3 regions of the Ensifer sp. LBL genome follow, and region 2 is predicted to be linked to each of the others. Evidence: predicted binding sites of a transcription regulator. Region 2 holds the regulator's gene; each other region holds the start of a gene.
The links. Region 2 encodes LexA, which represses DNA repair genes until DNA is damaged. Its sites were predicted from a motif close to TGTTCNNNNTGTGTTCNG; they were not measured.
Positions count from the first base shown of each region.

Region 1: OKW20_RS21570 (DUF763 domain-containing protein) is a predicted target of LexA. The motif match lies at 5,675-5,692, and genes of this name have one in related genera.
Region 3: recA (recombinase RecA) is a predicted target of LexA. The motif match lies at 1,868-1,885, and genes of this name have one in related genera.

Region 1 is NZ_JBNDJY010000005.1:329,548-339,396, reverse strand. Features, by position in the region: gene OKW20_RS21595 (response regulator) at 1-2,353, shown strand, start outside; gene OKW20_RS21590 (CheR family methyltransferase) at 2,350-3,189, shown strand; gene OKW20_RS21585 (chemotaxis protein CheB) at 3,186-3,752, shown strand; gene OKW20_RS21580 (response regulator) at 3,761-4,819, shown strand; gene OKW20_RS21575 (GNAT family N-acetyltransferase) at 5,076-5,546, shown strand; gene OKW20_RS21570 (DUF763 domain-containing protein) at 5,734-7,032, shown strand; gene OKW20_RS21565 (flavin-containing monooxygenase) at 7,215-8,324, opposite strand; gene OKW20_RS21560 (NAD(P)-dependent oxidoreductase) at 8,566-9,456, opposite strand; gene OKW20_RS21555 (TetR/AcrR family transcriptional regulator) at 9,538-9,849, shown strand, end outside.
Region 2 is NZ_JBNDJY010000003.1:531,996-541,844, forward strand. Features, by position in the region: gene OKW20_RS14185 (ethanolamine ammonia-lyase) at 1-2,279, opposite strand, end outside; gene adhP (alcohol dehydrogenase AdhP) at 2,430-3,455, opposite strand; tRNA gene OKW20_RS14195 (tRNA-Ala) at 3,836-3,911, shown strand; gene OKW20_RS14200 (hypothetical protein) at 4,063-4,665, opposite strand; gene OKW20_RS14205 (hypothetical protein) at 4,784-5,512, opposite strand; gene OKW20_RS14210 (hypothetical protein) at 5,786-6,037, shown strand; gene lexA (transcriptional repressor LexA) at 6,274-6,996, shown strand; gene OKW20_RS14220 (hypothetical protein) at 7,082-7,414, opposite strand; tRNA gene OKW20_RS14225 (tRNA-Cys) at 7,624-7,697, opposite strand; gene OKW20_RS14230 (thermonuclease family protein) at 7,850-8,584, opposite strand; gene OKW20_RS14235 (hypothetical protein) at 8,800-9,093, opposite strand; tRNA gene OKW20_RS14240 (tRNA-Asn) at 9,253-9,327, shown strand; gene OKW20_RS14245 (cryptochrome/photolyase family protein) at 9,426-9,849, shown strand, end outside.
Region 3 is NZ_JBNDJY010000003.1:375,268-385,116, reverse strand. Features, by position in the region: gene alaS (alanine--tRNA ligase) at 1-489, opposite strand, end outside; gene recA (recombinase RecA) at 721-1,809, opposite strand; gene OKW20_RS13480 (carbohydrate kinase family protein) at 2,129-3,076, shown strand; gene OKW20_RS13475 (pseudouridine-5'-phosphate glycosidase) at 3,108-4,037, shown strand; gene cckA (cell cycle histidine kinase CckA) at 4,145-6,781, opposite strand; gene OKW20_RS13465 (flagellar biosynthetic protein FliO) at 7,050-8,042, shown strand; gene dksA (RNA polymerase-binding protein DksA) at 8,212-8,631, opposite strand; gene OKW20_RS13455 (SixA phosphatase family protein) at 9,036-9,545, shown strand; gene OKW20_RS13450 (YcjX family protein) at 9,693-9,849, shown strand, end outside.

The DNA of each region.
Region 1 (9,849 bases), on a different contig from region 2:
GACCATCGTCACCCTTCTTGATCGCGCGTCGGAGGCAATCGCGATTGCCGTGAAGTCAGCGGCCTATCGCGGCCAGCTCCACAATCTGCTGGAGGAAACGCAACGGCAGTCCGAGGAACTGCAGACGCAAAGCGAGGAGCTGCGCGTTTCCAACGAGGAGCTCGAGGAACAGGGGCGGGCGCTGAAGGAATCTCAGGCGCACCTTGAGCAGCAGCAGATTGAACTTGAGCAGAACAATGCTCAGCTGGAAACACAAGCCCAGCGGCTTGAGGTTCAGCGCGACGAGCTGGAGCGCGCGAACGTATCGATATCGGCCAAGGCGAAGGAACTAGAGCAGGCAAGCCGATACAAATCCGACTTCCTTGCCAATATGTCCCATGAGTTGCGCACGCCACTCAACTCTTCTTTGATATTGGCCAAGCTGCTTGCGGACAATCCAGACGAAAACCTGACCCAGGAGCAGGTGAAGTTCGCCAAGACGATCCAATCCTCGGGCAATGATCTCTTGAACCTGATCAACGATATTCTCGATCTCTCCAAGATCGAGGCCGGGCATGTGGAAATCCGGCCGGAAACCGTGTCGCTCGAGCGATTAGCCGGCAACCTGCGCCAGGTGTTTCTGCCGTTGGCGACCGAGAAGAAACTCGGGTTCTCCGTTGAACTTGCTGAGGAATGCCCCGTCAGCATCGAAACCGATCCGTTGCGGCTCGAACAGATCCTCAAGAATTTGATTTCAAACGCGATCAAGTTCACCGAGGCAGGCAAGGTCACCTTGTCGATCGGGCCTGCGGGCGACGGCAAGATCAGCTTCCGCGTCAGCGACACCGGGATCGGGATTGCGCAGGAACACCAGAATGCGATCTTTGACGCGTTTCATCAGGCCGATGGCACGATCAGTCGCAAGTATGGCGGCACCGGCCTCGGCCTTTCCATATCTCGGCAATTGGCGCGGCTGTTGGGAGGAGCGATCACGCTTGATAGCCAGGTGGGCAAGGGTAGCATCTTCGCCTTCTCGATCGCTGAGCGATACGAGCCAGCCAAGCAAACGCCTCTTGAACCACGCACGCTTTCGCTCCCGACGGTGGGCACCGCCTCAAAGGTGCCTGCAGCAACGCCAGTGCCGATCCGCCGGATCGATGACGACCGCGACGTTCTGAGCGATACCAGACGTGTGTTGCTGGTCATCGAAGATGACGACACTTTTGCTGCTATCGTTCGCGACCTGTCGAGGGAAATGGGGTTCCAGGCAATTGTTGCTGCAACGGCCGAAGAGGCACTCTCACTTGCCAAGGAGTTCATGCCAAGCGCCATCGTGCTCGATATCGGGCTGCCGGACCAATCGGGCCTGGCCGTGCTTGACCGGTTGAAGCATGATGTCTTGACCCGTCATATCCCCATCCATGTCGTGTCGGGCAGCGATCATGCCGAGAGTGCCTACTCTCTCGGGGCCGCCGGCTATGCCATCAAGCCCGTCAATCGAGAGGAACTGCTGAAAGTTCTGCAGAAACTCGAGGCGCGGTTTACGAAACAGATGCATCGCGTCCTGGTCGTCGAGGACGATCCGGTTCAGCGCGAAGCGGTGGCAAAACTGATTGGCACCCAGGACGTCGAGACGGTGACCGCCAGCACCGCCGCCGAATGCCTTGACCTCCTGAAGCACCAGACTTTCGACTGCATGGTGCTTGACCTGTCGTTGCCTGACGCGTCCGGCTATTCGTTGCTGGAGACGTTGAGTTCGCAGAGCGCCTATGCCTTCCCGCCTGTCATCGTTTACACCGGACGCGAACTCTCGGCGGATGATGAACAGAAGTTGAGGCGATACTCGAAGTCAATCATCATCAAGGGGGCGAAATCCCCCGAGCGGCTGCTCGATGAAGTGAGCCTGTTCCTGCATCAGGTGATATCGGAACTGCCGGACGAGCAGCAAAAGATGATCCGCAAGGCGCGAAACCGCGATGCGCTGCTGGAGGGCCGTCGCATCCTCGTGGTGGAAGACGATATCCGAAACGTCTACGCGCTGACCAACATTCTTGAACCGCGCGGCGCGATCGTCGAGATCGCGCGCAACGGGCGCGAGGCGCTGGACGCCCTCGAAAAAGCGTCATCTGACCCAGGGCGCCCCATCGAACTCGTGTTGATGGACGTCATGATGCCCGTTATGGATGGGTTGGTCGCAACCGCCGAGATTCGAAGGAACCCGGCTTGGAGGAAGTTGCCGATCATTGCGCTGACAGCCAAGGCGATGCCGGACGATCAGGAGCGCTGCATCGAAGCTGGCGCGAATGATTACATGGCCAAGCCGCTGGACGTCGACAGACTGCTGTCGCTGGTGCGCGTATGGATGCCCAAATGACCGAAGCCGCCGCGGTTGAAAAGGTGGAAGACATCGAAATCCGGCTGCTGCTGGAAGCGCTGTTTCTCAAATACCACTACGACTTTCGCAACTATGCGTTGGCGTCGATCAAGCGACGGCTGAAGAAGGCCCGCGAACAACTGGGGTTCGAAACTTTCTCGGCGATGCAGGAGGCACTTCTGCACGATCAGGCAATGCTGCCGCAATTGCTGCGCTTTCTGACGGTTCAGGTAAGCGAGATGTTTCGTGACCCCAGTTACTTCCAGGCGATCCGGGAAAAGGTCGTTCCCCATTTGAAGACCTACCCTTCCTTGAAGGTGTGGATTGCTGGCTGCAGCAGCGGCGAGGAGCTTTACTCGCTGGTTATCCTGTTTCGGGAAGAAGGCCTCGAAGATCGAACGATCTTTTATGCCACTGACATCAGTCATGAAGCGCTGGAGGCGGCCGAGGCGGGCGTCTATGCGCTCGATAGGATACAGCTTTTCACCGAGAACCATCGAAAATCCGGCGGAAAGTCATCGTTGTCGGACTATTATCAGGCGGCGTACGGCAAGGCGCTGTTCGATAAGACCTTGCGCCGCAACGTCGTGTTTTCGGACCACAGCCTGGTGACCGACGCTGTTTTTGCAGAAATGCACCTCATATCGTGCCGCAACGTCATGATCTACTTCGACCGCGCGCTCCAGGACCGAGCCGTGGGTCTTTTCAAGGACTCGCTCGCCCGCAAAGGTTTCCTTGGGCTCGGCGCCAAAGAGAACCTGCGATTTTCGCTTCATGCCGATGCGTTCACGGATTTCGTGCGTGAGGAGAAAATCTACCAAAGGCGTGCCGAATGACGCCCGCAAGAGCCCAAGCGGTGATCATTGGCGCTTCGGCCGGGGCCGTCGAAGCGCTTTCGGCCATCCTGCCGGCGCTGCCGCGCAGCTTCGCGCTGCCCGTGATCGTGGTCGTTCACATTCCATCGGACAGACCGAGCCTTATGGTCGACCTGTTCCGTGCAAAGTGCCTGTTGCCTGTCGAAGAGGCCGAGGACAAGCAGTCGCTCGAGGCCGGCACGATCTATTTTGCGCCGCCGGACTATCATCTGCTCGTGGAAACGGACGGCAACCTGTCCCTCTCTTCGGATGAGCCTGTCCTCTTTTCCCGCCCGTCGATCGACATACTTTTCGAAAGTGCTGCCGATGCATTCGGGCCGGCTCTCGTCGCGATTGTCCTGACCGGTGCCAATCGTGATGGGGCGGATGGCCTGGCGGCAGTCTATGAAGCAGGCGGGACGGCGATCGTGCAAAACCCTGAAGGCGCTCACGCTCGCGCCATGCCGGAAGCCGCAATCCAGTCTTGCCCGAGCGCTCTTATCCTGACGCTCGATGCCATTGCCGAATACTTGAAAGAGGTCTGAGAATAATTATGGAGCCCGTCCCGTTTCTACTGGTCGATGACCTCGAGGAAAACCTCCTGTCGCTGGAGGCACTGCTTCGCCGCGACGATCGCCTCCTCATGAAAGCGCGGTCCGGTGATCAGGCGCTTGAGATCCTGCTTCGACAAGACGTAGCGCTCGCGCTCGTCGATGTTCAGATGCCGGGTCTCGACGGTTTCGAACTTGCCGAGCTGATGCGCGGCAACGAACGCACGCGGCACATTCCCATCATTTTCGTGACGGCCGGTATCGCAGACGGCCAACGCCGATTTCGCGGCTACGAAGCTGGCGCGGTGGACTTCATTCAAAAGCCGATTGAACCGGACGTCCTGGCCAGCAAAGTCAACGTGTTCTTCGAACTCTACCGGCAGCGGCAGCAACTTGCCGCCCAACGAGATGAACTCGCTGCCCAGGCGCAGGCGCTCAAACAGGCAGCGGAGCACAAGGATATTCTGCTGCGGGAAATCAATCACCGGATCAAGAACCTGTTCAGCCTCACCGCCGGGTTGATCTCGGTCAGTGCCAGGCAAGCCGAAACCGTCTCCGATCTCGAGGCTGATCTACGGTCGCGGCTGCACGCGCTGTCTCGCGCTCACGAGCTTACACTGCCCGAGCTTGTTCGGGAGGACAATCGTGCAGAGATTGCGACGACGGTTGTAGCCCTGTTGAAGGCAATCGTCGCACCACACGACCACGCTCACGGCTCTCGCGTCATGATATCGGGATCGGACGCTCCGCTCGGCGACAAGGCACTGACGTCCCTTGCGCTCCTTCTGCACGAGCTGACCACCAACGCTGTCAAATATGGCGCCCTTTCCGTCCCCACGGGGCAACTGACCATCGACGTTTCGACCATCGACGAGGAACTTCACGTCAAGTGGAGTGAACACGGCTCACATCCGTTGTCCGAGAGTTCCGAAAGGACGGGATTTGGCACGACGCTGGAGAAAGCGGCCGTTCTAGGGCTGAACGGATCGCTGGTGCGAAATTGGCGGGCCGACGGACTTTGTCTGGCGCTTCGCATACCGCTGACAAACCTCAACAACTGAGATCTGCATCGCCTCGTTGCCGGGCTGCGTATGCCTTTCGGAAAGTCGCGACCGGCGAGGGGCAGCAACGCGTTGTCGTTTCGACTGGGATCGAGTAGCGTCGCGTTCAACCGCAGGAGAGAAGGCCTATGATTGCCGTCGAGTTGTTCCCAAAATCGTTGGCCGCAGCGGTGCGTGCGTTGATGTCGTCGGTTCGGCATAGTTAAACGCGCTCACTGTTCGGCTTTGGACACCTGACAGATCAGAAAGCCGAAAAATGCTCATCGAAGCAATTGATGATGATTTCATCGCGATGCCTGGAGGCGTCGTGCGCGAAGGCCTGTACCTTGCCGCAGATACTGTGATCGCTCCGCCAGAGGTGATGGAAATGCTGCGCAACCTCGCTTTCGAAACAAGGCGAAGTTTTGCCCCGTCGGCCTGGTGGATCGTGCATGATGGCGAGATCGTTGGTCTTTGCTCTGTGATACGGGTTTCGCCCGAAGGCGATCTCCATGTCGGTTACGGGGTCGCGCCAAGTTGCCAAGGCCGCGGTTTTGCGACCAAGGGTGTGCGCCAGTTGCTTGAATGGGCGTTGCATGATCCGCGGGTCACGCACGTCTCGGCAGAAACGGGCACGGAAAACGTGGCCTCTCAGCGCGTACTTGAAAGCAATGGCTTCCTGCGTACGGGGGAGCGCATTGATGCCGATGATGGTCGCGTGATCTGCTGGCAAATCCAGGTAGCTTGAGGCAAACGGGTGACGCTCCAGGGGAATCTCCTGGAGCGTCACGCCCGATAAGGTCTCAGCGTTTGTTCTCGCTACCGCCAGTTCGAAGTGCTGCGTTCAGGGGCATTCGTGTTCTGATTTCCGCCGGCTGGAACATTCACAGAACTTTACTCTGTCGCAACGCCTGTAAGCGGCCTATAAGACACAAATGGTTCAGCGAGCTGGAAGTGCAGATCTCCCTCTTCATGGCGGCAGGGTTCCTCCTTGGCTCGGAGACCGCATGACGAAGCTCGGGACGATCATCGCCGAAGCCATCGTCATCGAATATGGCCGTGACGAGTTTCTGCGCCGGCTGGCCCATCCTTTCTGGTTCCAGTCCTTCGGCTGCGTCATAGGCATGGATTGGCACTCTTCCGGCATCACGACCAGCGTGATCGGCGCTCTCAAGCGTGGCCTGGCTTCTCGTTCCAGGGATCTCGGGATAAGCGTCTGCGGTGGCCGCGGGCGGCATTCGCGGCAGACGCCTGACGAACTGATTGCCATCGGCAACCGCGTCGGCTTCGATGGTGCCGGGCTTGCTGCCACCAGCCGGCTTGTTGCAAAAGTCGACAGTGCGGCTGTCCAGGATGGCTTCGATCTCTACCTGCACGGCTTCATCGTTGCCGATGACGGCAAATGGGTGGTGGTGCAGCAGGGCATGAACGGCGATAAACGCCAGGCCCGGCGCTATCACTGGTTCTCCGAGGGCGTTTCGAGTTTCGTCGACTCTCCCCATGCCGCGATCGAAGGAAAAGGGCAGGGGGAAATCGTCAATCTCGCAGACAAGCGGGCCGCCGCCTCGCGCAATGGGCAGCTTGACCTTTTGGCGTCGCTTGGGCCGGACCGAATTGTCCGGGAAGTCGTTGCTCTGGATCCAAAGGGAAGGTCGACAAAGGTTGATCAGCCTTTGCTCCCACATCTCGTGATGCCGGCGCACCACGATGTGCGGGAGGAAAACGTCAACATGCGACGGCTGCATGCGACACTTTCTGCGGCCGCCGATCGCGGTCCCGAAGATTTCGAGCAGCTGCTGATGGTTCCGGGCGTCGGTGCCCGCACGGTCAACGCGCTCGCGATGGTGGCGGAGGTCGTCCACGGCGCCCCTTGCCGTTTCGCCGACCCGGCGCGGTTTTCGCTTGCCCATGGCGGCAAGGATCGCCATCCGTTTCCCGTGCCGCTCAAGGTCTATGACCACACGATTGCGGTCATGCGATCGGCAGTGACGAAGGCGCGGCTGGGACTTGGCGAGGAGCTGGAGGCTCTGAGGCGTTTGGACGACCAGGCACGGCAGCTCGAGAGATACGCCACTGGCCCGGACCTTAAGGAAATCGTTGCGGGAGAGTTTCACCGTTCGCCCGAATGGGGCGGCCGCAGCGTGTTTGGATTTGAGAAAACAGAGGGACCGGCGAGCGAGCCGAAGCAACTGGATCCGACATACCGGCGAGATGGCCGCCGTCAAACACGCTGAACGTCGCTTTGCCGGCATCGACAATTTCGTCGGCGTTTCCAAAATCGATTGGCGCGCGTGTCCTTTCGACTTCGGAGTCGATGGATGATGCCACGCGAGCGCTGGTCTTGGGCGCGGCTAGGCCAGCCGGGTGGCCCGCCTCATTTGCGCACATGTTCCACCATCGCATACATTCGCAGCAGTTACCGTACGCGGCTTCGCCGCTCGATGTCGGCGGTCACCGCGGCCGCTTCTCGGCCGATTTCCCGGAGCAGGCCGGTGACTGGATTGTGGAAGCCGACGAGATAGAGGCCGAGTTCGGCGGACTGCCGCGTGACGCCGCTTTTTCCGGGGTGAAGGTTCGCAGGCAGAAATTTCTCGAAACTTGGCCGGTAGCCGGTGGCAAGGATGACGCTGTCGAACTCTGCCTGTCTGCCAGAAACAAAGATGGCGCCGCGCTCGGTGAAACGCGTGATGGCAGGTGCCACCTTGATGCTGCCGGACTTGATCGCTGCAACAGTGCCGACATCGATGACCGGGATGTGTCCGGCAGCGACCTGCTCAAGGATGCCATGCTTGGGCCTGATGATGCCGAATTCTTCAGGCTTTCCCAGCGCAAAGTCGAGAATGATCGGGAAAAACGCGTCGTTCACCGCTCGCGGCAGCAACCGGGTGGCCATTGCAACCATCTGGATCGGTACGCCGAAGAGCTGTCGCGGCACAATGTGGACGCCGTTGCGTACCGACAGGGTCGGCCGGGCGCCGAGCTCGGCAAGGTCGAGCGCAATCTCGGCGCCGGTGTTGCCCATGCCGATCACCAGTACCGATTGGCCAATGAAGGGGGTGGCATCGGCATAGTCAGCGCTATGCAACAGGCTGCCGGCGAAGGTCCCCATTTCGGGCAGATTGGGAACTATGGGCTCGGCATTGTTGCCGCTGGCGATGACGACGTGGCGAGCGGACACGGTTTTCGTGCCGGTCTCGACCAGATAGTTACCGTTCTCGCGGCGGATGGAATTGACCGTCTCGCCGAAGTGCGGCCGGAGCTCGAAACGCGCGGCGTAGGCGTCGAGATACTCGACCATCTTTTCGCGCGGCACGTAGCGCGGATAGTTCTCCGGGAATGGCATGTGCGGCAACGAGGAGAACGCCTTGACCGTATGCAGGTGGAGGCGCCGATAATGACGTCGCCAGGCCGGCGCGATCTCGCGCGCCTTCTCAAGGATAATGAAATCGAGACCCGCCCGTGTCAGGCAGGCGCCGACCGCGAGGCCCGCGGGCCCGGCGCCGACGATCACAACATTGGTGTTCACGCGAAGGCCACTCCCACCAACGAAGATTATTTCGGCAAAGGCTGGAGAACAAGTGGCAGGTCGCCGCCTTTAGGAGCTTTCGGTCGATGCGCCCTGATCGCGAGCCGTCAACTGTGACGGGGCGCATCACAGGATGGCATCATAGACATTGCCAGTCGCGGACGCAGCCGGGCAGGTAAGGGGAGGAGGCCCTGATCACTCGCCCTCATGTCTCGATTGGCCACCGGCTAGCTCGCATTCGCTACGCGTCGCGGTGGCTATTGCATGTGGGCCGGATGACCTTGATCACTGCGCCATGCTGTTGGGCGCCCGCGCCGGCATCCTGGGCCTGCTGAAAGATGTCGGTCGCCAGCCGTGGAAACGCGTTGCTGATCCCGGTACGCTCGGCATATTCGGCGAGCCAGCGGAGGTCGGCGGAAATCGTCTTGATGGTAGCCTCGGCGCTGTCGAAGCGGTTTTCGGTCATGGCCTTGCCCATCCTCAGCATGTCGTCAGCAAACATTGGCGCGATCTCAGCCATCATGTCGCCAAACACGGCCGGATCGATGCCTTCTGCTTCGCATACAGCGGCACCGTGGGCAAAGCCGAGCCAGTGTCCGGCAAAGTACGCGAGGCCCGCATTGGCCAGCGTCGCCGGGTGGCCAATGTTCGTACCTGCATAGTTGATGTTGCCGGCCAGTGTCCTGAGCAAGGGCTCAGCGGCGGCAAACGCTTTCTCGGAACCGGCGACTGTGATTGCGGCCTCCGGACCGCCGATCTGGCGTGGCCAGGCAGCGATGGCGCCGTCGACATAACGCGCGCCGTGATCTCTGATCCAGCCATCGAACGAGCGGGCATGGTCAGGTGTGCCGGAGCTGAGCTGGATCACCAATTTTCCCTCGAGCGCTTCCCGGGCTACGGGTTCGTCGAGGAGCGACAGTGTTGCCGCATAATCCGAGAGGCAGATCACGGTCACCGGACTGGCTTCTAATGCCTCGGCGACTGTGTCGGCAGCCGTCGCGCCGAGTGCAACCAGCGGAGGAGCCTTCGACATGTTGCGGTTCCAGATCGTTACGCCCTTGCCGGCACCGACCAGGGCCCGCGCCAACGCGCTGCCCATTTCTCCGAGCCCCACTACGCTGACATCGCTCATCACGCATTCCTTCCTTGATTTTAGTTCCTACAAAATGTAACTTACAAAATGTAGAAAACATGTGGGGCGAGAATGGCAAAGATGCCCAAGGATCAGCGGCGTGAGCAGTTGATCGATTTGGCGATGGAGATCGTCCGGGACAGGGGTGCGGACGAACTGACCCTTGCGACACTGGCTGCGCGCGCCGGCGTCAGCCGTCCCGTCACCTATGAGCATTTTGCCACGCGGCCGGGTTTGTTGCTGGCCCTGTTCCAGCGCCTCGAAGACAATTACGCTGAAAAACTGCGACAGGCTCTTGCCGCGGCTCCCGGGGATTTGCAGGCGTTGGCCGACGTGATGAGCCGCGCATATTTCAACTGTCTCGCCGATGTCGGTGCCGAGGCACCAGCCATC
Region 2 (9,849 bases):
GCCGCTTCTTTAGGTGCAAGTGCTGTGTCGGCGACGTTGCTGACCAGCTTCGTCATGTCGTGATCGATGTCCTTCTCCGCCCAACGCTTTCCTTTGGCGACGGTGATGTAGACGGAGTAGGCATGGTGCATGGTCCCGGGCCGCTCGCCGATGATGTGGAGAATTCCTCGAAAGGTGTTGGGATCGGCGTCGGCAAACAACGTCTCGCCGATCCTGTAGCCAGCCCGCACCCTGCCGCTGGTGACCAGGATGTTCTTGTCGCTCACCGAGACGCCGGCATCGCCGAGCAGCCTGCGCATTTCCTCCAGATAGGGCGAAAGATGGCCGTCATCCATGATGGCCTTGGCGTTCAGGCCATCTGAAATGACGATCTGGCCCTTGGGCATATCGCCTTTCCACGACGCCCTGATCGCTTCGATAGCCTTGATTGAGTCCGGGCTCAGCGTTTCACCGGTGGTCGGGTGCGCGATGTAGTCGTTCCGATCCTTGGACAGCGTGCGAACCGGGACGACGCTGGGCACGGCCGCAATGAAATCCGGCGTAAGTTCGGCCCAAAGAGAGAGTTTGGCGTCGTCGTAAAGACCCCTCACCTTCGTCGCGAGCGCCGGGTTGAGATCCCATATCTTCTCACCATGGCCCGTCGCCAGATCCACGCCCCTTGCCTCGACTTCCGTCATCAGCCGCCGACCCTCGGCGTAAACCTTCTCCTTCGGCCGCTTGTCCCCCTTGGCGAGGCGGTACTGGTAATAGACCCAGAGGGGATCGCCATAATTTGACGTGTAGGTGTTGTCCTTGCCGACTATTCCAAGTCGTTTGTAGAAATCCCACATCGCATCGTTGACCTTGAAGCCGAACTTATCCCTCACGCGCACGTGGTCCTGAAATGCGGTCGTGAGATAACTCAGCATCGGGTCGTTCTTGGTGGGCAGAGCAATCAGGTAGGCCGGGTTGGCCGGCATGATCTGGTCCTGGCACCAATCGAGATCGTCCAGGCTGACGGTCATGTGCAGGGTGGTGCAGATATCGAGGCCGATGGTCAGGCCGTGGAGCTTGCCCATCACCATGTCCTCGAGGCAGCACCGCACGAGTTGTTCCCGGCTCTTGAACACTTCAGGCCCAATAAAGCCGGCGACATCGTTGACATGCAGCCATGCGCCCTTCGGCTGCACTTTCGCAAGTTCCATGCCGATGGCCCGGCTGAACCCGTACTTCCGGGACTCAAGCACCATCATGTCGACACCGTTTGCCGCGCCGTTGGTGAATTCCGATCCTTGCCCGGTTTCGAAGTAGAGACCGTAGCGCTCCCCTGCCTTCGCGTTTGCATATTTCAGGATCTTCTCATTGGTGATGTCGAAGATCTTGTTGCAATCATCCGTACCGGCAAGGCTCTGGAACAAGGTGGAGACTGTGCTGGGAAAGTCCTCGCTGACCTCACCCTGGACGTCGATGTGGGCGAGCACGCACCACGGAATGACGTCTACCAGCTTGAACGTATCCACGATGTCTTTCAGCGCCCGCTCCACCGTGACCACGCTGTCGACGGTGCTGTCCACCGGGTTGGTACCGATGACGATATCTCCGGTCGCGTAGGAAAACGCGTCGAAGACCTGCCACATGATGTCGTCGGGATGGTCGGTCGGCGAATTCGGCTGGATCCGTGCGCCCATGTATCCCTTGGCCCCCAACTTGGTGCCGGGCATGACATTGAAGATCTTTTGGCTGACGGCGATCAGCTCGTCATTGCTCATCAGTTTCGGCACACAGCCGATGGTATCGCTGGTCAGGCCATACATGACGCCTTTGATCTCATCTTCCGATTTGGTCAGAAGAAATTCCTTCAGCTGGCCCATGGTCCAGTCCTTCAGCTTTTCCTGCTGGACCTTGTCGGTGGTCTGCCAGATCAGTCGTTGCAGATCGTCCTCAAACAGAGGGTGCCGATCGAGGTCTGCGATCTTCGTTCTTGCCAGGAGGCCTCGTGCGTTCGTTCGGGACGCGTCACTGTCCGCAGCCACACCGATTGTTTGGTCGCCTTCCTTGAAGGCATTCGCGCATCCCAGCACCTGCCGATAGGTCGTCTCGTCAAAGCCACCCTTGATCCTGCTGATATAGGCAAAGACGTCCTCATCCTGCTTCACCTCGTCGATTGCGAGGTTGCTTGCGCCCGCTGCGGCACGGGCGGCGTGACTATAGGCGGTCAGCGTGGCCGCTGCGGTCCCCGCCACCAGCAGGAGGTCGCGCCTGGACAGTGCATGCTGGTCTGAGAACATGCCTTTGCGCATTGCCATTTCCTTTCCGCAAAAGGTCTATCGGCATTTCGCCGGACGACTCACTGGCGACCGGCGATTGAAGGAAAGCGCACAAGAATAAATGCTCGACACGTGTCACTTGGGCATGGACCCGGTGAGCCTCGACCAACCAGGCCAAGTCGATTACTGCAGGCTCATCACGATGCGACCGTCGATCTTGCCGGCTTCCATGCGGCGGAAGATCTCGTTGATGTTCTCGAGGCTATCCCACGAGAAATGCGGCGCGACCTTGCCTTCGGCGGCGAATTGCAGCGATTCCTCCAGGTCCTGGCGGGTGCCGACGATCGAACCACGCACCGTGATGCGCTTCAGAACCGTTTCAAAGACCGGCACAGAGATCATGCCGGGGGGAAGGCCGACGAGCGCCATGGTGCCGCGCGAGCGAAGGAAGCCGAATGCCTGTTCCATCGCAGCCGGTGAGACGGCAGTCACAAGCGCGCCATGCACGCCGCCGGTAGCCTTGATGACCTGCTCGACCGCATCCTTCGCCTTGCCGTTGACCGTGATGTCGGCGCCCAGTTGCTTTGCCAACGCCAGCTTGTCGTCAAAAATGTCGGCGGCGACGACATGCATGCCCATCGCCTTGGCGTATTGCACGGCCATGTGGCCGAGCCCCCCGATGCCGGAGACTGCCACCCATTCGCCAGGACGGACTTCGGTCTCCTTCAATCCCTTGTAGACGGTCACACCCGCGCAGAGCACCGGCGCGGCAGGGCCGAACTCCAGCGCGTTCGGCAGGCTGCCGACGAAATCAGGATCCGCCAGTCCGTACTCCGCAAACGTTCCGTTGACCGAATATCCCGTGTTCGACTGGGCCGCGCACAGCGTCTCCCAACCCGTACGGCAATGCGGACAGTAGCCGCAGGCGCTGTGAAGCCAGGGAACGCCGACCCGGTCTCCCTCTTTCACTCTTTTGACGCCGGCGCCGACCGCCGAGACATAGCCGACGCCCTCGTGTCCGGGAATGAACGGTGGACTGGGTTTTACCGGCCAGTCGCCGTTTGCGGCATGGAGATCGGTATGACAAACGCCCGTTGCTTCGTATTTGACCAGGATCTGCCCCGGCTGCGGCGTGGGCACCGCCAATTCGTCGATCGTCAGCGGCGCGCCGAATTGCCGGACCACGGCCGCCTTCATCATCTGAGCCATTTGCCAATCCTCCTCCAATCGCCGGGCCACGGAGAGGTTTCTGATGGGAACAGCGGGCCGGCAGGGGCCTATCTCACATACGAAAATCGTGTAATTGGCGCGGGCATCATGGCGTTCACAACCGGTGCCCGGACGGCATTTCATGGTTGGCGTGTACCGCCGACACTTCAACGAGGCTCACGGAGCGCCATCGTCCGGTTGCAGGGTAAACCCGCCGGCAGAGTTCGACAATGGGTGGAGTTCAGAAGCGGTTCAGAGCCCGACGGCCTCGCTCCTCCTAGCCGGATCGAGCAACACTTATCGGGCAACGACGTTCGAGCGGGCGTGCTGGCGCGCGTCTATTGACAGGCTCGGCGGCCGTCGTGTTGACTGGATGGCACGGGGCCGTAGCTCAGTTGGGAGAGCGCCGCAATCGCACTGCGGAGGTCGAGGGTTCGACTCCCTTCGGCTCCACCAAGGCAAACAGAATTGAGCCAATTGCCGAAGCACTGGAGGAGTGGCTGATTTGTAATCAGCAGATCGCAAGTTCGAGTTTCTCTGGGGACACCACTCGTCCCGGCCACCGCCCGGCCTTCGCGCAACAACGCCCGCTCGCGCGCCCCTGTTTTCAGAGGCTAAACGGATCCCGTGCCGAGCGTTTTTCGCTCGGTGCATTGAACGGATCCGCCTTCTTCTCCTTGGACTTGCGGCCCTCGTCGGCGATGATCTCGTCGACTGCCTTCTGGCACTTCATCAGCTCTTCGGCTGCGGGGCCGGTGCCACGCAGGCTGAGATTGGCGATGACGCGATCTTCGAACGCGATGGCCAAGCCCCGCTTGCGCACGAAGCCCGTCAGGAACTCGGCGTCGGTCACGTTCACGAACAGAAACTTTCCGCTCGCGTCGCCAGCGGCGGTCGCCGAAGCGCTCCAGGGCTCGGTCTTGTCGAAGCGGAACGTCAGGTCGTATTCCTTGCCGACCTCGAGCGACCGCCAGTCGTCGCTGGCGAAGCTCATGTAGAGCGGCGACTCGGAGCCCTTGGGATAGAACCCGAGGCGCAAGGTGACGCCGCCGTCGAATTCCGACGAGATGAAGCAGGAGCCCTCCATCGAGGTGTCGGATGCAACGGTCCAACCGTCGACGTCCTTCCACTTGATGATTTCGGACTCCTCAGCCGCAGCCGATCCCGCGGCGATCAGACAGCTTACCAATCCGACCAGCAATCTACGCATGCAAAACCCCCGTTTGCCCGCATTTTGATAGGTCCCCGCGCCGCTGTCGAGGGTACCGAGCCCGATACCAGCAACATTTTAGGAATATTCACCTCTCTGCGGCAAGCGGACGCGCCCATCACATGGCAAAAGGATCTTTCGACGACTTGGTCTGGCCGCCACCGGCAAACGGATCGTTGTTCGGGGCAGTGCCACCGGCGCCAGCAAAGGGATCGTTCGCTGCCCCCTGCCCGCCATTCGGGATCAGGGCGCTCACCGCCTCCTGACATTTGAACATCTCGCTCACCGCCTTCATCGAATCGCGCAGGCTGAGGCTCGCGACGACGCGTCCCTCGAAGGCCAGCGCCAAGGTGTTCTTGCGAACGAATTCGGTAAAGAAGTCGGTGTTGGAAAAGTTGACGACGAGGGCCTTGGCGCCGGTAAGATCGACGCCGAACGCAACGGCCGGCCACTGGCGACCACGGTCGAGCTGCAGGGCGACGTCATATTCCCGCTGCGGCTCGATGGATTTCCACTCGGCATTGCCGATCGAAAGAAACGCCAGGTTCGCCGACCCCCGCGGATAAAACCCGATACGAAGGATCGCGCCGGCATCATAGCTCGTCGCGGCGTAACACGAGCCTCCAAGGGAAGGATCGGACCCCACCGTCCAGGCGTTGATCCGTTTCCAGATGTTCGAACGCCCTTCTTCAGCAGACGCCGCTCCGGCCGTGAGCAACAGACCGAGCACCACCAACGACAATCTACGCATGCAATTACCCCACTTTCCACGCAAAGTTATCTTTTTTTGACCTCCTGTCGAGACGGTGAAGCCCCTTCCTCGCAGGGATTTTTGCGCATCCCCCACCCCCGGCCCCAGAGCCGATAGTGCCGGTGCGTTCTTCGCCCGTCGCAAGAGGAACGGTCAAGATGAACTCGAGGTGCAGCGGCTGGCGCAAATCAGACACAGCCTGCAGGCAAAGAGCTGTTGAACACGGCAGAGTGATCGCCATGCTTGCTGGACTTCGGAACGAAAGCACGGTTCACATCGTTTCCCACCCTGTAGTGCCACCCCTTCATCAAGTGGACGTTCCCCGTGCTTGCCGCCCTGCTTCTCGCTTCGATAGTCGCATCGCCCAATATGCCTGACGTCAAGCTCAGCGCTGCGACGGTGGATGAACTCCAGACCGATTTCGAACGGGCCGTGCCGTGCCACCAGATCGATGGACGCAACGTGTGGAAGGGCGCGCTGGCGTTCTACATCCAGTCCTTCGTTTATGACGGCGACACGCCCGTCGCGACCGACGCGGCCGACGCGGTGCTTCCGGAAGACAACAGCGCAGAGACGGTGAAGGAGTTCGAGGACGCCTGCTCGACCTCGCAAGCGACCTAAATCTCTCCTCATAGAGCCCCGTGATTCGCTCGAATCAGCTGCGCGACTGGTGCCTGCCGGCGCGTTTTTGGCACGCACCGTCGCCGATAGGCGCCCTGCTCCCGCAAAAGTGACCGATCGACACCCGCAGAAGCGGCCAATTGCCTGAATTCACGGAATTTTAGGCACTTGCGGAACACATATGGAACAGATAGTGTCTGTTCTTGATTTGTTTCACGCCTCTGGAGCGACGTGCCATGCTGACCCGCAAGCAACAGGAATTGCTTCTGTTCATTCACGAACGCATGAAGGAGTCGGGCGTACCGCCGTCATTCGATGAAATGAAGGATGCGCTCGACCTGGCGTCGAAGTCCGGCATCCACCGTTTGATCACCGCGCTCGAAGAACGCGGCTTCATTCGCCGGCTGCCGAACCGGGCGCGCGCGCTCGAAGTCATCAAGCTTCCGGAAGCCTACGCCGCCGGCCAGCAGCAGCCGCGCAGAGGCTTCTCGCCGAGCGTGATCGAAGGCAGCCTTGGAAAGCCGCCGGCGGCCGCTCCTGCCGCGCCGAAGCCCGCCCCAGTTGCCGAAAGCACGTCAGTTTCCGTCCCGGTGATGGGGCGCATCGCTGCCGGCGTTCCGATCTCGGCAATCCAGAACAACACCCATGACATCACCGTGCCGCTCGACATGATCGGCAGCGGCGAACATTACGCCCTTGAAGTGAAGGGCGATTCGATGATCGAGGCCGGCATCTTCGATGGCGACACGGTGATCATCCGCAACGGCAACTCGGCCAATCCCGGCGACATCATCGTGGCGCTCGTGGACGACGAGGAAGCGACGCTGAAGCGCTTCCGTCGCAAGGGCGCGTCGATTGCGCTCGAAGCCGCCAACCCCGCCTACGAGACGCGCATCTTCGGACCGGATCGCGTGAAGATCCAGGGCAAGCTTGTCGGGCTGATCCGCCGCTACCATTGAGCTGCAGGCAGAACACCGGATCAAAAAAGAGCCTCGCCAAGGCAATTGGCGAGGCTCTTTCCATTTCGGGTGAAATCCAGATCGTCTATTCGTGGATCGTATATTCTCCGAGCTCGCAGAGATCCTGCGTGTCCTCGGTCGTATCGAGGGCCGAGCCCTCCTCGAATTCGAATCGCATGTCGTATTTGCAGACGTCCCGCCCGTCGGCAATGGTGATCTCCATGCTCTCGCCGGGGTTCAGGACCTGCCGACCGAAAACATCGTCTTCCCACTCATTGACGCCGACCGGTGACGTATAGAAGTTCGTCAGTACCACGCTGGTGTTGTTCTTCAGCTGGAAAACCAGGTCGTCAGCGTGCGCCTCAATAGCGGTCGCCGCAAAACACGCCAACGCCGTCAGGATCAGTCTCTTTTTCATTGATGCCATTGCCTCCGTTCTTAATGTTGACGGACGCTACCGATGCGGCTGATCTCAGCGGAGTCATCGTTCCCCCTCTACCGATTTCACCGAAGCGATAAGATCCGACGGAGGCATAGGAGACGTGGCTTGCGCGGACGTGGGGTCGCGAAACGACCCGCGCTGCCCTAAGGCAGAACGTCAAACCAATTCAAACGAGGTGAGATTTTTGGAGGCCTCGCCCGGAATTGAACCGGGGTACAAGGATTTGCAGTCCTCTGCGTCACCACTCCGCCACGAGGCCTCACAGCTCGGATAACCAAGCGTTGGCGCGGATTTAGAATGATTGCAGAAAAACCGCAAGAGGCATTTTCTGAAAAACGCGCCGTCGATTTGTTGGATAGATACTTTCCACAGAACGATCGCCGATGCCCGCCGATCGGCTCCCGGTTGATCTCAGCACCAGGGCGTCGGGCGTCCATCCCACGGGCGCACGAGCCCCTCGGAGACAAGCACGCGTCCAAGAGATTGATCGCCACGGGTAACCAGGCGCAGTTTTTCGCCGGCCTTGGCGTCTGATCGCCCGCCTGCCGAAACCAGCTTGAAGTCGCCCGCGTTCAGCAACTCGCGCAGGCGCTGCTTGGCGTAGAAGCCGCGCGAACGCTCCTTGTCGCAGCTTGCCTGGCGGATTCGCGGCGCATCGACGTCGGCGACACGGATCGTCTCGCCATGAAAGACGAAGGTGGAGCCATCGATCACGCAGTTGTCGTTGCGAATGCCGCAGAAATAAAACTGGTCGGTGCGGATGGACGCCGTCTTCACCTCTTCATTCGGCCGCACGACGGGGGTTGGCGGCGTGACGCCGACATTCACCGACGGCACCGGTGCGGCCAGGGCGACCTTCGTGACCGGGTCGGGCTTCGGATTAGGCTTGTGCCTGTCCGCCTGATGCGCGACGCGCTCCTGCGCTTCAGGAACGGCACGCGGAGGCTTCGGCTTCGTTTCCGTTCGCGACGCAAAAGCCACGACATCGGAAACCACGGGCCAGTGCCGCAACTCGGCGCGATGGTCATAGGCCATGACGCCGCCAAGGGTGAGCGCTGCGGCCAGATACCACGGCGCCATGCCGCCCTGCTTGCTGCTGCTTCTGCCCGAACTGCGGCGTCGACGTTTCGTAGTGGCTTTGGCCATCGGTCCCCATCCTGATTCGAGACCGCATTATGCGTTTGATGGGTTGCCGAAAAGTTTTCGAGGGTACCCCAACAGAGGGGAAGCCTGCGACGAACCGGTCATTCGCCCTGAGCATCACGGCGGTTCTTGAAATATTCGGGAATCGAACCGCGACCGCCCGAAGGACTGGGAACGGCCCCTGCCCGCAACAAGAGGAGCGGCAAACGGCGTTCGGCTCAGGAACCCTTCGAGGAATTGGTTTTCCCGCGCCAGCGCGCCCACCAGACGGCCAGGCGACGACGACGGCGGCGAACCGAGGGAATGTCGTGGGAAAGCACGATCAGGCCCAGCGGTATCATCCAGAAGCCCAGCACGGGCAGGAAGCCGAGAAAACCGCAGAACACCAGCAGCGAACCCAGCAGGATGCGCAAGAGCGGAGAGTCGGGCAGCGCGATGCGCCATTTGCCCAGCACGATCTGTCGTGTCTGCGGATCAATGCCGAAATGCATCTGCTTCCTGTTTTTATTCATCATTCCCTATCCGGCGTGTTTTCCCACAATTGGGGACTTCTCCACAGCCTCGCAACGGAACTTGTCATTTTTTTTGAAAAAAGCGCTTGGCAAATCAGAAAAGCATGCGTATTAGCAGCCTCACTTCTGAAGCGCACAGCACAACAGCGGCGCGGATGATCCCTGGTAGCTCAGCGGTAGAGCATTCGACTGTTAATCGACAGGTCGCCGGTTCGAATCCGGCCCGGGGAGCCACTTTCTAAAAGAGCCATTTGCAGCGATGCGAATGGCTCTTTTTCATTTTGCACCTATGTTCCCTGGGTGATCAATCCCCAACCTCCCGATGGTTCTCCATGACAAAGGCCGCGGCGCCGCCCATCATCGTCTGGTTCCGCAAGGATCTTCGCCTGGCCGACAATCGCGCCCTTTCGGCCGCTGCCGGCGAAGCCGCCGTCATTCCCCTCTATATTCGCGAACCCGCCGACAGCGGCAACGGTCCGCTCGGCGCGGCTCAGGAGTGGTGGCTGCACCATTCGCTTGAAGCTTTGGGCGCAAGTCTTACCGAGTGCGCTTCAAGCCTCGTTCTTCGATCAGGCACGCCGCTGGACGTGATCGTCGAGATCGCGCGCGCAAGCGGCGCGGAGCGCATCTACTGGAACCGCCGCTACGACCCGAGCGGCATCGCCACGGATACCGCGCTTAAGAAGGCGCTGGCCGAACGGGGCATCACCGCCGAGAGCTTTGCAGGACAGTTGCTGCACGAGCCCATGCGGCTGC
Region 3 (9,849 bases), 160 kb from region 2:
CATCGCCCAGAAATTGTCGCTGGTCGGAATGCGGATGATGCGGTCGTCGGAGAAGCCGGCGATCTTCTTCCAGAGATCGAAGGCCTCATCGTCGGTGTGGTAGACCGTGACCAGCAGGCGCTTGGCGTCGAGGCCGTACTCCTTGGTGATCAGGTTCCAGGCAAGCTCGATCGCGTTCTCCTTGAAGTAATCGCCGAAGGAGAAGTTGCCGAGCATCTCGAAGAAAGTGTGGTGGCGTGCGGTGTAGCCGACATTGTCGAGGTCGTTGTGCTTGCCGCCAGCGCGAACGCACTTCTGCGCCGTCACGGCTGTCGAATAGGGGCGTTGTTCCAGGCCGGTGAAGACGTTCTTGAACTGCACCATGCCGGCATTGGTGAACATCAATGTCGGGTCATTGCGCGGCACCAACGGGCTCGACGACACGACCTCGTGACCGTTCCTGCGGAAATAGTCGAGAAAGGTCGACCGGATTTCATTCACGCCGCTCATCTTGCGTCCTATTCTTAAGCACCGATTCCGGCCCGGGTCCGGCCCACGCCGCGCCACTAAGCCATTGTCCCTAAACCCTGCAGCCGCCCACGGTGACCGCACCCTCCAACGCGCTGGGTCGCCGGAACCAAAGGCTTTTATCGCTCACATATCCGACTGTCCAGACGCCAGCAAAAAACCGGCCGCCCATGGGGCGACCGGTTCTTGGGTAACCTCAGTGGACCGAGCGGCTTATGCTTCCGGCGGCTCGTCGCCGTCGTCCGCTTCCGGACCGCCATTCTCAAGGAACCGGTCGGCGATCAGGCCAGCATTCTGGCGCAGCGCCGTCTCGATCTCGCGTGCGAGATCCGGATTGTCGCGCAGGAACGTCTTGGCGTTCTCGCGGCCCTGGCCGAGACGCTGGCTGTTGTAGGAGAACCAGGCGCCCGACTTCTCGACGATGCCGGCCTTGACGCCGAGGTCGACCAGTTCACCGGTCTTCGATACGCCTTCGCCATACATGATGTCGAATTCGACCTGCTTGAAGGGAGGCGCCATCTTGTTCTTGACGACCTTGACGCGGGTCTGATTGCCGACCACCTCTTCGCGCTCCTTGACCGAGCCGATGCGGCGGATGTCGAGGCGGACCGAGGCGTAAAACTTCAGCGCGTTGCCGCCGGTGGTGGTTTCCGGCGAACCGAACATGACGCCGATCTTCATGCGGATCTGGTTGATGAAGATGACCATGCAGTTCGACTTGGAGATCGACGCCGTCAGCTTGCGCAGCGCCTGGCTCATCAGGCGGGCCTGCATGCCCGGCAGGCTGTCGCCCATTTCGCCTTCGATTTCGGCGCGCGGCACGAGTGCGGCAACCGAGTCGACGACGAGAACGTCGATCGCGCCGGAACGCACGAGCGTGTCGGTGATTTCGAGCGCTTGTTCGCCGGTGTCGGGCTGCGAGATCAGGAGGTTTTCGAGGTCGACGCCGAGCTTGCGGGCGTAGACCGGGTCGAGCGCGTGTTCTGCGTCGACGAAGGCGCAGATGCCGCCCTTCTTCTGAGCTTCCGCAACGGTCTGCAGCGCCAGCGTCGTCTTACCCGAGCTTTCCGGGCCGTAAATTTCAACGATGCGGCCCTTCGGCAGGCCGCCAATGCCGAGCGCAATGTCGAGGCTGAGAGAGCCGGTCGAAACCGTCTCGATCTCAATGATGCTGTCCTTCCCACCGAGCTTCATGATCGATCCCTTGCCGAACGAACGTTCGATCTGGGAAAGTGCCGCTTCAAGTGCCTTGCTTTTATCCACCGATTTGTCCTCTACGAGCCGCAAAGAGTTTTGTGCCATTTGGTCCACCTTTAGGTTATTGAAGCTACCGAGGCAATGAAGCCGCCGCAGGAGTTTTTGTACATGTTTTGTTCCGTATTTGCAAGAGCGCGACAACACATTGAAAAACAATAGCTATCCACCATGCGTTCGATTCTTGTTCACGGAACGAAAGCGGAGTTTTCGAATGTTGGCGCCAACGCTTCGAACATGCCCGGTTAGGCCCGGCCGATTCGTTGGCGCATGACACTTCGGACGGGTCGGGCGCGTGGCGCTTCGCGATGCGGCATTGCAGGATGCCAACAGATATTCGGCCGATCGGCCAAGCAGAGGAACATTCATGACGCAAGCTGAGATCGCCGTTTTCGGTGGTGCGCATATCGACAGGCGCGGCCGCATATCGGGAACGACAGCGCCAGGATCGAGCAATCCGGGAAGCTGGTTCGAAGAAGCAGGCGGTGGTGGTTTCAATGCCGCGCGCAACCTGGCGCGCCTCGGCCACAGTGTGCGCATGATCAGCACCCGCGGCGGCGATGCGGCCGGCGAGATGGTGACCGCAGCCGCCGCCGCCGCCGGCGTCATCGACACTCCCCTCACCTTTCTCGACCGCCAGACGCCGAGCTATACGGCGATCCTTGAAAACGACGGCAATCTGGTGATTGCGCTTGCCGACATGGAGCTCTACCGGCTGTTCTCGCCCCGGCAGTTGCAACGACGGGCGCTGCGCGAGGTCATTGCCACGAGCCAGCTCGTGCTGACCGACGCCAACCTGCCGGAAGAAACCATCGCCGCACTTGCCCAGTCGGCTGCCGGCAACGGCCGCCTCGTCGCCGGCATCGCCGTTTCGCCGGCCAAAGTCATCCGCTATCGGCCGTGCCTCTCGCATCTCTCGTTCCTGTTCATGAACGAGTCCGAGGCCCGGGCACTGACCGGCAAGGATGCGGCCGAGGCGAATGAGTGGCCGTCGTTGCTGAGAAGCGTCGGCCTTACGGGTGGCGTCGTCACACGCGGCGGCCGCGCCGTCGTCGCCTTCGACGGCGAAGACACCTGCGTTGCCGTTCCGCCAGCCCTTCCCGCGCTTGCCGACGTCACCGGCGCCGGCGACGCGCTCGCCTCCGGATTCCTCTCGGCGCGCCTTGGTGGCCACGCCATCAACGCGTGCCTGCGGCACGGCATCGCAGCCGCTCAAATCACCTTGCGCTCTCCCTTGGCCGCATCCGAAGAGATGTCCGCGACCAATCTCGAACAGGCGCTGGCCCTTGTGCCCGTGCCCCAAATGCTGTCATGACATTTGCCAGCAGAACTCCCAAGGAAAGACCATGACCAAACCCGCTTCCCCCTTCCTGCCGATGGAATATTCCGACGAGGTCGCAGCCGCCAAGGCGCGTGGCGCGCCGATCGTGGCGCTGGAGTCGACCATCATCACCCATGGCATGCCCTACCCGGGCAACCTGAACATGGCCCGCAGTGTTGAAGCGATCATCCGCGAGCAGGGTGCCGTGCCGGCGACCATCGCGGTCATCCATGGCGTGCTGCATATCGGCCTAGACGACGCCAAGCTCGAAGAACTGGCGAAGACCCAGGGCGCGATGAAGGTCTCGCGCGCCGACCTCGCCTTCGCGATCGCTGAGCGCCGCACCGGCGCGACGACCGTTGCCGCGACGATGATTGCCGCCGCCCGCGCCGGCATCCGCGTCTTTGCGACCGGCGGCATCGGCGGCGTGCACCGTGGCGCCGAGCTCTCCTTCGACATCTCCGCCGACCTCGACGAACTTGCCCGCACCGGCGTCATCGTCGTCTGCGCCGGCGCCAAGGCGATCCTCGACATCCCGAAGACGCTCGAAGTGCTCGAAACCCGCGGCGTTCCTGTTGTCACCTATGACAGCGAAATCTTCCCGGCCTTCTGGTCGCGCGACAGCGGCCTCAAGAGCCCACTGATGCTGAACAGCCCGGCGGCCATCGCCAACTTCCAGACCATGCGCGAGCAGCTCGGCGTCGAAGGCGGCATGCTGGTCGCCAATCCGGTTCCGGAAGCTGCCGAGATCCCGCGCGAAGAGATGGAAATCTACATCGCCCGCGCGCTCGACAACGCCGAAAACGACGAGATCACCGGCAAGGCGGTCACGCCCTATCTGCTGAGCAACCTCTTCGAAATGACCGAGGGCCGCAGCCTCGAGACCAACATTGCGCTGGTCGAGAACAATGCCCGGCTTGCCGGCGAGATCGCCGTGGCGCTCAACGCGAAGTAAGCTCGGACAGGCTTGGACGAACAAAAAAGCCCGGCGAAATGATCGCCGGGCTTTTTCGTGTCCGGAGTTCACCGGGATCGCTCAAGAGAGGTTTAGACCGACCAGGCTTAGGAATCGAGCATTTCGCGCACGGCGACGGCCAGTTGCTTCAGCGAGAACGGCTTCGGCAGGAAGCCGAACTTGGCGTCCGCCGGCAGGTTGCGGGCAAAGGCGTCCTCGGCATAACCCGAAACGAAGATGAACTTCAGGTCCGGATACTTCTTCCTGAGTTCGGTCAGAAGCGTCGGTCCGTCCATTTCCGGCATCACCACGTCGGATACGACGATATCGACGGCGCCGTTGAGCTCGTCCATGATATCGAGCGCTTCGACGCCGGAGCCGGCCTCATAGACCGTGTATCCGCGCGTTTCCAGCATGCGCTTGCCGCCGCGGCGCACGGCCTCCTCGTCTTCCACCAACAGTACCACGGCCGAATCCCCGGTGAGATCGGTCGGCTCTTCCTGCTTTGCAGCGGGTGCTGCAACTGCCTGAGCGGCCGGCGCGGCAACAGCCATAGTATTGGTCGCGGGCGTTGTCCCGGCCTGTGCGGTCTCTTCCGCAGCGACCGGCACCTCGATGTGGCGGGGCAGAAGGATGCGGAAGGTCGTGCCCTTGCCGACTTCCGATTCCGGATAGATGTAGCCGCCCGACTGCTTGACGATGCCATAGACCATCGACAGGCCGAGACCGGTGCCCTTGCCGACCTCCTTGGTCGTAAAGAACGGCTCGAAGATCTTGTCGAGGATCTCAGGTGGAATACCGGTTCCCTGGTCGGAAACTTCGACCATCACGAAGTCTTCGTCCGGCAGTTCGCGCCGTCCGAAGGCCGAGACCTCCTCCGCCGGCAGGTTGCGGGTGCGAAGTGTGATGATGCCGCCTTGGGGCATCGCGTCACGCGCATTGACGGCAAGGTTTAGCAGCACCTGTTCGAACTGGCCGAGATCGGTCCGGACCGGCCAGAGATCGCGGCCATAATCGACCTCGACCTTGACGTTGGTTCCGGTCATGCGGTCGACCAGCATGCGCAGGTCGCCGATGACGTCGGTCATGTTGAGCACCGTCGGCCGCATCGTCTGCTTGCGCGAGAAGGCAAGCAGCTGCCGAACGAGAACTGCGGCACGGTTGGCGTTGCGCTTGATCTCCATCAGGTCGGCAAAGCTCGGGTCGGCCGGGCGGGCGGACAGAAGCAGGTGGTCGGACGACAGCAGGATCGCGGTCAAGACGTTGTTGAAGTCGTGCGCGATGCCGCCGGCAAGCGTGCCCACGGCGTTCATCTTCTGCGTCTGCGCCATCTGGTTTTCGAGCGCTTTCTGCTCGGTAATCTCCAGCGCGTAGATGATCGCCGCTTCCTCCGGCGCCTGGTCGGTCTGGTCGATCACGGCATTGACGTAGAAGCGGAAATGGCGCTCGCCATCGGTCGGATGCAGCGCGTCGATCGGTGCGATGTCGCCCTGCCGGTCCTTGGCGGCCGCAAGCGCATCGTGCAGGCGAAGCTTCTCGGTTTCGTGCACCACGGCATCAATCAGCGCGCCGCGCTCGACGTCATCCTGCGAGACGAGGCCGGAGAACAGCTTCAGGAACGGCGCGTTGGTGCGCAGGATCCGGCCATTGCCGTCGACCGAGGCGATCGCCATCGGCGTGTTGTTGAAGAAGCGGGTAAAGCGCATCGCCGCGCTCGACGCCGACTGGTCGCTGTCCTCGCCGCCCTCGCGCGACATGACGATGGTGCGGCTTTCGCCGGGCGCGCCGTCGCGGGTGGAGGAAACGCGGTGGATCATGCGGACCGGCAGGCTCTGGCCGTTCATCTTGCGCAGGTCGAGGTCGAGCATCTTGGTCTTCTTCAGACCCGGTTCGGCCTGCACCGCCTGGACGAGCGTCAGTCCTTCGCCAGCCACCAGATCGCCGATGCTGATCGAACCCGGCTGGAACTTGGTGAGATCGATGCCGAGCCAGTCGGCGAGCGTGGCGTTGATGTAGAAGATCTCGCCCTTGCGGCCGGCGGAGAAGAAGCCGGCGGGCGCGTGGTCGAGATAGTCGATCGCGTTCTGCAATTCCTTGAAGAAGCGTTCCTGGTCGTCGCGCTCCGCGGTAATGTCGGCGATCTGCCAGAGATAGAGCGGGTTGCGCTCGCTGTCTTCGAGCGGCAGGACGCGCGCCTTCAGCCGGAACCAATGGGCGCCGGAGCCGGTGGCCGCACCGGTCGCAAGCGGCTTCAGCAGGCGGAATTCCTCATGCCCCTGCTTGCCCTCGTGCAGGCCGTTGGTCAGCCGGTAGATCGCTTCCGTCGCCTCGCGATTGCGCGACAGGATTGTTTCGAGCGACTGGATGCCGGCAGCGTTTCTGGCACCCGTCAACGCGCCATAGGCGGCGTTGGCATAGATGATCCGGCCCTTGCGGTCGGTCACGATCGTGCCGTCCTCATGCGCATCGAGGAAGGCACGCGCCAGTTCGTCCGGGCGCGACTGCGGCATCACCTCGATGAAGCCGATGACCGAGGACACGAGAAAGAAGATGCCGACCATGGCGAGAACGCCGAGGATGCCGAGCACGATCTCGTTTTCCATCTGGTTCCGGAAGATCACGAAGGCGATGGCGGAAACGGTGAGGACGATCGCGAGCAGCACGATCCGCAGCACGGTTCCGGGCCTGACGCCACGGTCAACAACCGGCATCTGGTAGTCGCCTGACTGCCGCAATTTCGTCATCGGGTCCTCTTACGCGGCCGGCGCCGCGCGCGGGCGCGGCCCAGCCCTTCCGGCCGGCATCCGCTCAAACCGCCGGGCAAAATCGGCCATTGCCGACACGCCCTCGATCATTCGGACAAGAATCATCTTTAACAATCAGAGATAACAGCAAAAAGCACCTGTGCGGAAGCATTCGAGCCAATTCACAGGGAATGTCGGCGAAGTGCTTGTCCGAGCCCGAAAAAAGCCGTCAAATACTGCCACTCGAAAGGCAGAAGGAGTTCAGCCTATGATGGAAACGATCATCGCCGACAACGGCAGCCGGTTCGTTGTCGCCGCTGCAGCGGTCGCGATCGGACTTTTGTGCCTCGTGGCCGTACTCTGGATCATGCGCAACCGCCCTTCGTCGCCCTTCATCCGTGGCGGCAAGAACCGCCAGCCGCGTCTGGCCGTGCTCGACGCCGCCGCCGTGGATACCCGGCGGCGCCTCGTGCTGGTGCGCCGTGACGATGTCGAGCACCTGATCATGATCGGCGGGCCGACGGATATCGTCATCGAAAGCCGGATCGTCGCCGGCGGTGACGAGCGTGCGGCCGAACGCCCCGCTGTCATCGAACGCAAGGTCGCCGAACCGATGGCTGAAAGCCGTCCGGCCGTCAGGGAACCCATTCAGCAGCCCGCGTCGACGATGCAGGCCGAACCCGTCGTCGCAACGCCGGTTCGCCCCATCACCCGGACCGAGGAACAGCCGGTCGCCCGCGTCGAGCCTGTGGCGCCGATGCGCGTTACGGCCGAACAGCGCCCGGTGGCCGCACCTGCCCTTGCGGCAGAACAGCGCCCTGTTGCCCGCTCCGTCGCCCAAGCGGCACCCGAGATCCCATCCGTTGCCGCCGTCGCTCCCCCTTCGGTGAACGTCGATATGCCGATGAGCCGTCCGGTCGCCATGGCTCAGACCGTGCAGCCACAGCCCATTCAGGCGCAGCCACCCCAGCAGCTTCAGCGCCCCGCACCGATCATCCAGTCGCAGCCTCAGCCTCAGCCTCAGCCGGCTCCGGCCGCTGCCCTTTCCGACTTCGAGCGCCTCCTCGACGCCGAGATCACCGGCGACCTGCAGCGCCTCGGCCCGGCGACATCCGTCACTCCGGAAAACCGTGCATCGCTTCAATCCGGCCGTCAGGAGCCAACCCTCGGCGCGCCTGCCGATGGCGGTCACAAGGAGCCGACGATCGAAGAAGAGATGAACCGCATGCTGGCCGACATCTCCGCCGGGCGTAAGCCCTGATTGCGCATTGGCCCGACGGCGACGTCGGGCATCGCGACAACGCGGGATACTGTCTGAGGCCAGATACTGAAGCGAAGATCCGCTTCGTTTTTTTTTGAAATTCGGCACAACGGAAAAAGGCGCGGTTTGACCCGCGCCTTTTTTCAGACTGCTACGAAAGCCCGAAAGCTTATTCGTCCCGGTAGACCTTTTCCCGCCGCTCGTGGCGCTCCTGCGCCTCGATCGAGAGGGTTGCGATCGGACGGGCGTCCAGTCGCTTCAGGCCGATCGGCTCGCCTGTTTCTTCACAGTAGCCGTAGGTGCCTTCGTCGAGCCGCTGCAACGCCGCATCGATCTTGGAGATCAGCTTGCGCTGGCGGTCCCTGGCTCTGAGCTCGATTGCCCGGTCGGTTTCGGAAGAAGCCCTGTCTGCGAGATCCGGATGATTGGCGCTCTCCTCTGCCAAGTGATCCAGTGTCTCGCGTGCCTCGCGAAGGATGTCATTTTTCCAAGCGTTCAACTTGGCCCGGAAATACGCCCGGTGGTTGGCATTCATGAATTCTTCGTCCTCGGAAAGGACGAAGGTACTAAGATCGATCTTCTCACTCAACGCGATTCTCCTGAAGAACATCTCATTGCGGCGGTGTATAGACCTATGGAAGCCGTGATTCAAGCCTCGGAACAGACACTCAACCGTATTTTAATATTGCTCGCGTTTCAGGCTAACTGACGAATATTTCATCAAAATTACACATCGGATCTTGATTTCCGACTTGCGCCCACCGACGACACGGCCTCTGCTCGCTGAAAAGTGACAATGATGTGTTTGCGTCATTTCATCGTCCATTCGCGACCGCGGCAAAGCGCAGCACCCCGCAGTCCCCGAAAAAATCACGGCGGCCAGCTTGATCTTTGCGGTCCGGGCGGGGAAAGGTGACGGTCTGCCGGCCGACACGAAAGCCGACAAAATTCTACCCTGTCGCTGCAACCGGCAGGCAACGCCGGAACCATTCGATGCAAGACAGCGCCCCCAAGGCTCTCCGCCTCTACCTTTTGCGGCACGCCCGTTCCGGCTGGGCGCTTCCGGGCCAGCGCGATTTCGATCGATCGCTGGACGAGGTCGGCTACATCGATGCGGAGCGGCTTGCCCAGACGGCCGCCGACCAGGGCATTCGCCCCGACCGCATCCTCTGCTCGACGGCCGTGCGCTGCCGCGAAACGGCCGAGCCATTCTTCCGCACGGTCAGCGAAGACCTGGATATCCGCTACATCGATGCGCTCTATTCCGGTCCGACGAGCGTCTATCTCGACCTCATCGACGCGCACCGGCATGTAAACGCGCTGATGCTCGTCGGCCACAACCCGATGATCGAACAGTTGCTGTGCAGTCTGGTTGGAGACGATGCCGCCCGCGAGGCACTTCCCGACGGCTATCCGCCGGCTGGACTGGCCATCCTGGATCTGCCTGCTGTCGGCGACGCCGCCGCCGCCCGCCTGGTATCGATGCTGCTGCCGACATCATAACGGCGCACCGTAAGAAGAAATGCCGCGTGCGCGTTGCGGCGCCGCAATTAGTGCCTATATCGCGGAGGCAGCCTGCAGCCGATCGCGGTTCCGCAGGCTCGTCGATCCGAACGATCCCGGGAAACACGCCGCAAGAAAGACCAAGACTTGGCGCCTAACCTGACCAGCTTCAAAGACGATGCGCTGATCGCGCTCGACAATCTCACCGACCGCGCCTCCGGCCTCGTCAACCCTTCGATCCGGCTCGGCGTCACCGGCCTTTCCCGTGCGGGAAAGACCGTCTTCATCTCGTCGCTCGTGCACA